4 regions of the Streptomyces sp. NPDC044003 genome follow, and region 4 is predicted to be linked to each of the others. Evidence: riboswitches for the same ligand, from Rfam matches in the RefSeq annotation. Region 4 holds a riboswitch; each other region holds the start of a gene.
What was found. Region 4 has a riboswitch for cobalamin ahead of AC07AW_RS40760 (ABC transporter substrate-binding protein). Riboswitches for the same ligand answer to the same signal wherever they lie in the genome.
Positions count from the first base shown of each region.

Region 1: another riboswitch for cobalamin. It lies ahead of AC07AW_RS02440 (ribonucleoside-diphosphate reductase subunit alpha); the one in region 4 lies ahead of AC07AW_RS40760 (ABC transporter substrate-binding protein).
Region 2: another riboswitch for cobalamin. It lies ahead of metE (5-methyltetrahydropteroyltriglutamate--homocysteine S-methyltransferase); the one in region 4 lies ahead of AC07AW_RS40760 (ABC transporter substrate-binding protein).
Region 3: another riboswitch for cobalamin. It lies ahead of AC07AW_RS13685 (acyl-CoA thioesterase); the one in region 4 lies ahead of AC07AW_RS40760 (ABC transporter substrate-binding protein).

Region 1 covers NZ_JBWKFA010000001.1:533,674-535,864, reverse strand. The annotation lists gene AC07AW_RS02440 (ribonucleoside-diphosphate reductase subunit alpha) at 1-868, opposite strand, end outside; cobalamin riboswitch at 1,001-1,123, opposite strand; gene AC07AW_RS02435 (GNAT family N-acetyltransferase) at 1,178-1,678, opposite strand; gene mctP (monocarboxylate uptake permease MctP) at 1,752-2,191, opposite strand, start outside.
Region 2 covers NZ_JBWKFA010000003.1:346,766-348,956, forward strand. The annotation lists gene metE (5-methyltetrahydropteroyltriglutamate--homocysteine S-methyltransferase) at 1-1,333, opposite strand, end outside; cobalamin riboswitch at 1,496-1,720, opposite strand; gene AC07AW_RS13665 (3-hydroxybutyryl-CoA dehydrogenase) at 1,892-2,191, opposite strand, start outside.
Region 3 covers NZ_JBWKFA010000003.1:353,953-356,143, forward strand. The annotation lists gene AC07AW_RS13680 (short-chain fatty acyl-CoA regulator family protein) at 1-336, shown strand, start outside; gene AC07AW_RS13685 (acyl-CoA thioesterase) at 349-792, opposite strand; cobalamin riboswitch at 844-1,068, opposite strand; gene hemG (protoporphyrinogen oxidase) at 1,266-2,191, shown strand, end outside.
Region 4 covers NZ_JBWKFA010000023.1:13,532-15,722, forward strand. The annotation lists gene AC07AW_RS40760 (ABC transporter substrate-binding protein) at 1-1,018, opposite strand, end outside; cobalamin riboswitch at 1,100-1,277, opposite strand; gene AC07AW_RS40765 (cold-shock protein) at 1,351-1,557, opposite strand; gene AC07AW_RS40770 (TetR/AcrR family transcriptional regulator) at 1,783-2,191, opposite strand, start outside.

The sequences.
Region 1 (2,191 bases), on a different contig from region 4:
GGTTCACGGCGGCGACGGAGGCGTCGAGGGTCTTCAGGAACGGCACGATGCCGTTGGAGTGCCCGTTGGTGCCGCGGATCAGCGAACCGCGGGCGCGGATGCGGGAGTACGAGAGACCGATGCCGCCCGCGTGCTTCGAGAGGCGCGCGACCTGGTGGTAGCGGTCGTAGATGGAGTCCAGCTCGTCCTGCGGGGAGTCCAGGAGGTAGCAGGAGGACATCTGCGGGTGGCGGGTGCCGGAGTTGAAGAGCGTGGGGGAGGACGGGAGGTAGTCCAGGCGGCTCATCAGGCCGTACAGCGCCGTCACTTCGTCGAGGGCGCGGACCGATGCGTCCTCGGCGAGGCCGGCGGCGACGCGCAGCATGAAGTGCTGCGGGGTCTCGACGACCTTGCGGGTGATCGGGTGGCGCAGCAGGTAGCGCGAGTAGAGGGTGCGCAGACCGAAGTAGCCGAAGCGGTCGTCGCCGGCCGGGTCGATCGTGGCGTCGAGGCGGTCCGCGTGGAGGGCGACGAACTCGGCGGTGCGGTCGGCGATGAGGCCCTCGCGGTGACCGACGGCGACGGAGGCCGAGAAGGTCACGGCGCCCTGGCCGGCCGCCTCGTCGGCGATGGTGATGGTGAGGAGCCGGGCGGCGAGCCGGGAGTAAGCGGGGTCCTCGGCGATCAGGCCGGCGGCCGCCTCGGTGGCCAGCTCGCGCAGCTCCGCCTCGTCCGACGTGGCGCTGCGGCCGCGGAGGGCGGCGGCGGCGACCTTGCCGGGGTCGGTGTCCGGGAGGTCGGCGGTGAGATCGGTCAGGGTCCGCAGGAGTACGGTCCCGGGGCCGTCGGTCTCGATCGCTGCGGCCGGATCGGCGGGCGCGATGGTCACGTGGGGGCTCTCCCTCGCTCGGCTCGGGGCCTCGGGCGGGAAGGCGGGCAGGCGGGCACCCGTACGCGTGGGCGCGCCGCGTCCACCGGCCCACTCCGCGAGGCCCGGACGTCTGTGACACCCGGAACGGACGGACCGGGCGCGCTGCCGGCAGGTCCTCGGACTCACCGCGTACGAAACCGCACGAAGCACACCGTTGCGGGACAGTTCCGGATTCGCGCCGGATTCCCCTGCGTCGACAGCGAGGATGAGCATACATGTGGGGGGCGCCGCTCGCGGCACCCCCCACATGTTGTGTCGGTCCCGGCGCTACAGCTCCAGGGCGTACGTCCGCAGCAAGTGGTCCGGGATCGGTTCCCAGTCCCGCTGGGGGGTGCGGACGAAGCCGAGACGCTCGTAGATCCGGTGCGCCGAGACCATCAGATCGGCCGTGGAGAGCACGAGGCGCGCGCACCCGGGAAGGGCCCGTGCGCGGTCCACGCAGGCGCGTACGAGGGCTTCTCCGACGCCCCTGCCGCGGGCCGCCGGCGCGACGACGAGCATGCGGAATTCGGCCTCGCCGGGGACGGCGATGTCCGCCCAGGTGGTGCCGCCCTCCGCGAAGGTCACCCCGCCGATGATCCCGCCGTCCGCGTCGACGGCGACCAGGACCTCGCTCTCGCGCGCCCGCCGGGCCGTGTCGCGGAGCACCGCCAGATAGAAGTCGTCCTCGCCGTGCAGCAGCAGCCCGTCATTCAGATAGGTGAACCCGGTGAGGTCACCGAGCTCCTCGTACTCCTCGGGCCGTACTGCCCTGATCGTGAAGTCCATGTGCCTCAGTCTGCCTCCGCCGCACGCGAAGGGGCCCGGAGTTTTCCGGGCCCCTCTGTCACGCGTCCGTGGGTCAGTGCGCTTCGGCCCCGACCTTCGGGAGGTCGCGGACACCGGCGTCGCCCGCGTCCGCCGTGTAGTCCTCCGGCGAGGTCTCGTCGACGCCCTCGGGGGCCTTGACGGCCTTGAGGACGAAGGTCAGGACGACCGTGACGACGACGTTGAGCACGAAGGCGGTGAGGCCGATGTAGCCGATCTCGCCGATGCCCGGGATCTCGGCGGCCGAACCGCCGAAGTGCTTCTGGGTCGGGCTGGCGACGCCGTACGCGGCGGCCGTGCCGTACACCATGCCGACGGCCCAGCCGGCGAGCAGCGCCCAGCGGTGGAACCAGCGGGTGAAGAGACCGCCGACGAGCGCCGGGAAGGTCTGCAGGATCCAGATGCCGCCGAGCAGCTGGAAGTTGATCGCGACCGTCTTGTCCATGGTGAGGACGAAGACCAGCGCGCCGACCT
Region 2 (2,191 bases), on a different contig from region 4:
TGGTGACCGGCAGCGGCGGCAGGCCGAGGTGGGCCCGCTGGGCGGCGGCCCGCTCCGGGTACGGCTGGGAGCGCCGCGCGTCGGCGTCGGTGACGGCGGCGGCACGGGCCCGTACGACCGGGTCACGCGTGAGGGGGGAGTCGGCGCGCGAGGCGAGGGCGGCTCGGTTGGCGGCGAGTTCCCCTGCGATCGCGCCGGTGCCCTTCGACAGGCCCTTGGCCAGGGTCACGATCTCGGCCGTCTTCTGCCGGGCGAAGGCGAGCCAGCGCACGATCTGCGGGTCGGCGTCCTTCTCGGCGGACGCGTCGAGCGGCACGTGGAGGAGGGAGCAGGAGGCGGAGACGTCCACCCGCTCGGCGAGACCGAGGAGGGTGCCGAGGGTGGCGAGGGACTTCTGCAGGTCGTTCACCCAGATGTTGCGGCCGTCGACGACGCCGGCGACGAGCCGCTTGCCGGGGAGGCCGCCGACGGCGGCGAGGGCGTCGAGGTTGGCGGCGGCTGGTCCGGTGAAGTCCAGCGCGAGCCCCTCGACCGGTGCCTTGGCCAGGACGGGCAGGGCGTCGCCGAGCCGGTCGAAGTAGGAGGCGACCAGCAGCTTCGGCCGGTCGGTGAGCGCGCCGAGGTCCCGGTAGGCGCGTGCGGCGGCGTTCAGTTCGGCCGGGGTGCGGTCCTGGACGAGGGCCGGTTCGTCGAGCTGGACCCACTCGGCCCCCGCCGCCCGCAGGTCGGCGAGCACCTCGGCGTACACGGGAAGCAGCCGGTCGAGCAGGGTCAACGGCTGGAAGGCGACGGAGACCCCAGGTGCGGGCTTGGCGAGCAGCAGGTACGTGACGGGGCCGACCAGGACGGGCCGGGCGGCGAGGCCGAGGGCGAGGGCCTCCTTCAGCTCGGCGACCTGCCGGGTGGAGTCGGCCGTGAAGCTCGTGTCCGGGCCGAGTTCCGGCACCAGGTAGTGGTAGTTGGTGTCGAACCACTTGGTCATCTCCAGCGGGGCGACCTCCTGCGTACCGCGTGCCAGGGCGAAGTAGCCGTCCAGGGCGTCGGCGGCGACGGCTTCGCGGTGGCGTGCGGGGATCGCGCCCACCATGACGGTGGTGTCGAGGACGTGGTCGTACAGCGAGAAGTCGCCCGTGGGCACCTCGTCGATGCCCGCCTCGGCAAGCTGTCGCCAGTTCGCGGCGCGCAGCTCGGTGGCGGTGGCGTGGAGGGCGGCGGAGGTGACCCGGCCCGTCCAGTACCCCTCGATCGCCTTCTTCAGTTCCCGGCCCTGTCCCTGGCGGGGGTAGCCGTACACGGTGGCCCGTGCTGCCGCGGCTGCGGACTTCGTGGTCACGGAGATCTCCTTCGCGAGATGAATCCCTGAGATCCCGGGAACGGGGAGAGCGCGAAGGGGTGACGGACCGGACGGGACGCGCGCGTGGCAAGGCACGATCGTCCGCCTGGTATGTACGCCGACCCGCCCTCGAGGTCACCGGGATGTCCGCGCGCGGAACCGTCCGCGTGCGGGCAACGGGCAGGTCTTCGGACTCGCGGGCACGCCCACCGGGATCAACCGGCGGACTCCTACTGGCCGTCGCTTCCCAGACCCGTTCGGGCCCAGTGCGTATGACGGCGGTCGTTCCCGCTCACCGCTGCGGGGCAGTCCCGGATTCCCACCGGGTTCCCTCTTACGACGCATCCCGCCTGGCTGACGGGGCGAACCAGCTGCGCGCACCACACTACGAGGACCGACCGCTGTGGCACGGCGAAGTCCAGAATCCGGACGGTGAGGTCGGACACGCGGGTGGGAGCGTGGCACGGCGAGAGGGCGGGAAGCGCCACATCGCCTCCCGCCCTCCCCACGCGGACCGTCGGACCCTCATCCGATGTTCCGCGGTGCCGCCCAGGGTCGTCAGCCCGGGCCACCGGGTCTCTCCTCCCGGTCGTACACGTGGAACCCGCGACCGGTCTTGCGGCCCAGCAGGCCCGCCTCCACCATCCGCAGGAGCAGCGGCGGCGGGGCGTACAGGGGTTCCTTGAACTCGTCGTGGAGCGACTCGGCGATGGAGGCGACCGTGTCGAGACCGATCAGGTCGGCCAGCCGGAGCGGGCCCATGGGGTGGGCGCAGCCGAGTTCCATGCCCCGGTCGACGTCCGGGGCGGTGGCGAAGCCCGACTCGGTCATCCGGATCGCGGACAACAGGTACGGGAC
Region 3 (2,191 bases), on a different contig from region 4:
CGCATCCACGTCCAGGTGGCCGCGATGCCCGACGGACAGCGCTACCTCTGGACCGCCCGCACCGTCACCCGCCACCGCGGCGGCTGGGGCGAACCCGGCAAGACCTTCGCCATCGGCCTCGGCTGCGAGATCCGCCACGCCTCGCGGCTCGTCTACTCCGACGGCCTGGACCTCGGCAACAAGGCCGCCGCCACCCCGATCGGCATGGGCTGCCGCGTCTGCGAACGCCTCGACTGCCCCCAGCGGGCACTGCCGCCCGTGGGCCGCACGCTCGCCGTGGACGAGAACGCCGGCTCCTTCGTGCCGTACGCCGTGGAGGACACCCGATCGGGGTGACGGAGCGGGGTGTCAGGACAGGCCGGGGAGCACGACGTCGAGCGTGGGTACGGGACGCGGCGTTCCTTCGGCGTCGATCGCGACGAAGGTGAGGAGCCCGGTGGCGACCTCGGTGGCGGGGCCGGAGCTGTTCCACCGCTCGGCGGTGACACGGACGCCGACGGTCATGGACGTCCGGCCCGCACGCTCCAGTCCGGCTTCCACACTGAGCAGATCCCCGGCCCGTACCGGGGCCAGGAAGGTCATCCGGTCGACGGACACGGTGACGGCGGGTCCGTCGGCATGCCGCCCGGCGGCGGCCGCGGCGGCATCGTCGATGAGCTTCATCATCACGCCGCCGTGGATGGTGCCGTACAGGTTCGTGTCGTGGTCGCTCATGATGTGGGCGAGGACCACCCGGGAGTCGTCCGGCGTCTTCGTCGTACGGGCAGGGCTGGTGACGGTGCGATCGGCCACGTCAACTCTCCTTCGCGAGTCGCGGCAGGGCTTCTCCGCACGCGCGGGGTGCCGGCGTGCGGGCAACGGGCAGGTCTTCGGACTCGCGGGCACGCCCACCGGGTTCGACCGGCGGACACCTACTGACCGTCGCTTCCCAGGCCCTTCCCGAACCCAGTGCGTATGACGGCGGTCGTTCCCGCTCACCGCTGCGGGGCAGTCCCGGATTCCCACCGGGTTCCCTCTTACGACGCTCCCGCCTGGAGGACGGGGCGAACCAGCTGCCCCGCCAGCCTACGGCAGCGAGGTCACACCCCTGTCGAGGACCGATGACCCGGTGTGCGCGGTACCGCGTGGCCCGCGCCGATGGGGCCGTTCGGCCCCTACTGCCAGGGGGCGCCGTTCGCGTTCACTGCTGAGGGACCTCCGGCCCACCGACGCTCCGGTGCACGGGTCGGAGGTCCACCGGCAGTTCTCGCGCGAAAGGCACGCACATGGGTCGTCAGACCACACCGGATCCGGGACACGTCGTCGTCGTGGGAGGAGGTGTCTCCGGTCTCGCCGCCGCCCACCGGCTCGTCGAAACCGGGACCCGTGTGACCCTCCTCGAAGCGTCCGGACGGCTCGGCGGGAAACTGCGAACGGGGGAGATCGCGGGCGTGCCCGTGGACCTCGGTGCGGAGGCCCTGTTCGCGCTGCGGCCCGAGGCGGTCGACCTGGCGCGCGCCGTCGGACTCGGGGAATGCCTGGAGCCGGCCGTGACGACCTCGGCCGCCGTGTGGAGCCGTGACACCCTCCACGTCATGCCCCAGGGCCACGTCATGGGCGTACCGGGCGACTGGGCGGCTCTGGGGGGCCTGATCTCCCCGGAGGGGATCGCGCGCATGAAGGAGGACCGCACCCTGCCGCCTACCCCCGTCGGAGGGGACATCGCGATCGGCGCGTACGTGGCCGAGCGATACGGCAGAGAGGTCGTCGACCGGCTCCTGGAGCCCCTGCTCGACGGCGTGTACGCGGGCGACGCCTACCGGATCTCCCTGCGTGCGGCGGTACCGGCCCTCTTCGAGGCGGCCCAGAAGCACGGCTCACTGCTCGACGCCGTCGCCTCCCTCCGACAGAACCCCTCGGGCGCCGCGCCCGCGGGGCCGGTCTTCATGGGCATCACGGGTGGCATCGGCCGGCTGCCCGGCGCGGTCGCCGAAGCCGTACGCGCCCGAGGCGGGGAGATCCTGCTCGACAGCCCGGCCCGCGCCCTGAGCCGCACCGAAGACGGATGGCTGATCTCCACCCCCGACCGCCGGTTCCTCGCCGACGGCGTCGTGATCGCCGCGCCCGCGTGGTCCGCCGCACAGCTCCTGGAACCCGAGAGCCCCGCCGCCGCGACGGAGCTGTCCGGCATCGAGTACGCCTCACCCGCCCT
Region 4 (2,191 bases):
CCTTCTCCACGCCCTCGACGGTGCGCAGGGTGGGGTTCATCGCCTGGCCGCTGAGCAGGACGTACCGCTTGTGCTTCACGGCCGTCATGTTTCTGGTGAGGGGGTCGGACTCCAGGAACTCGATCTTCTTCGCCGCGCTCTCGGCGGACTGCGCGCGGCGGGTCAGATCGCCGATCACGAGGACGTCGGGGTCACGGTCCGCGACGGTCTCCCAGTTGACCTGGGGCCACTCCTCGCGGGTGTCGTCGAAGACGTTCTTCGCCCCGAGCGCGTTCGTGACGATCCCGGGCGCCCCGCAACAGCCCGCCATGTAGGGCGCCTTGGCGTCGGAGTACCAGTAGAGGACGGTGGCGTCGGTGAAGTCGGCCGCCGCCGTGGCCTTCGCGACCCGGGCCTTGAGCCCGGCGACGAGCTTCTCGCCCCGCTCGGGAACGCCGAACACCCGGGCCAGGTCGCGGATCTCGCCGTAGACGGTGTCCATGGTGAGCGGGCGGGTGCGGACGCCGTCGCCGTCGCCGCTGTTGTCCTTGCCGACGCAGTCGGTGGGCGAGAGGTACGTGGGGACGCCGAGCTGCTCGAAGCGTTCGCGGGGCGCGACCCCGCCCTTGCCGAGGGTGTACGCGAACGAGGCGGCCGCGAAGTCGGGTTCGGTGTCGAGGACCTTCTCGAAGGAGGGGTAGCGGTCGGCGAGGCGCGGGACCTTCGCGTTCTCCTTCTCCAGGCCCTTGAGCACCGGGTCGGTCCAGGTGGCGGTGCCCACCATGCGGTCGGCGAGGCCGAGGGAGAGCATGATCTCCGCCGCTCCCTGGTCGAGGGCGACGGCCCGGCGCGGCGCGCGGTCGACGCGGACCGGCCGTCCGCAGTTGTCGTCGAAGGTGACGGGGTAGCCGCGCTCCGGGGCCGCTCCCTTCCCGGTCGGCGCGGCGGTTCCACCGCCGCAGCCGGTCACCGTCGCGGTGAGGAGGAGGACGCCGGCCAGGGCGGGCACGGCGGATCGGACGGGGTGTGCGAGCGGCACGGGGAACTTCCTCTGCGTCCACGGCTCATACGCGGAGCCTGTCGTACGGTGCTCCCCGGACGGCAGCGTGCCGCCGGGGCCGCCAGCAGGTCTTCGGACTCGGGGTCAGCCGGACGGAGCGCCTTCCCGGGCCCGTCGTGCCGCCCAGTGGCCGATGCTCCGCCCGTCGCCCTCACCGCTGCGCGTCAGTTCCGGTCTTCCACCGGATTCCCTGACCCGTGGACGTACCCGTTCAGGTGCGTACAAAGGTGCGACTGGCCTCGGCACAGTACCACCGGCCGGTCGCCGCGCCCCGGGACGCCTGTCGACGCCCCCGGGGACGCCTGTCGGCGTCAGACGCGCAGTTCCTTCGCCTCGAAGCGGCCGTCGCCGAGGACCAGGACGAAGGAGACCTGCTGCCCCTCGGAGACCGTCCGCTCCTCGCTCTCGATGTCCTCGGCACGGAAGTACACCTGCTCCTCGGAGCCCACGGGGACGACGAAGCCGTACCCGCCGAGACGGTTGAAGGACTGTACGAACCCTGTGCTTCTGCCTGCCACGGCGGCCTCCTCGTCGGCACGGGCGACGCGGTCGAGGGTGTCCGGCCCCGGGCGGGCCGTGTCCGCGCCTCAGGGGAGATGTACCCCGTGTACCCGCCCTTCGCCACCGCCGCGACCCCGGGGAGAACCACCCCGAACGATCTCGTACAATATTCAACAGAGGCCCGCTGCCGGAGATCCCCCGTGTCCGTCAGCGGGCCTCGCCCTTTCCTCGCGGAGCCCGCCTCAGGCGCGGCCGCCCGGGTAGGCGATCCGTGCCGTGATCCTGGCGATGCGCCGCGCCGACTCCTCCGGCGCGGCCACCGGCTGGACGATGTGGCTGACGGTGAGCCGCACGATCGTCTCGACGGCGAGGCCACGGGACTCCTCGTCGACGTCGGGCCAGGCCTCGATCGCGTACGCGTCGAGCATCGCCATCGCCGTGCCGAAGACCGGCTCCGGGCGCGTGGTGAGGTAGGCGAGAAGATCGTCCTCGCCGCCGCGCGCGGCGAGCAGGACGCTCTTGATGAGCGGGTTGTCCACCGCCTGCTGCAGCGTGTAGCCGACGCCCGCCGCCGCTGCCGCCTCCAACTCGCCCCGGTGGGCGTCGAGTTCGCGCTGGATACCGAGGAGGAAGCCCTCCAGCTCGCGCTGG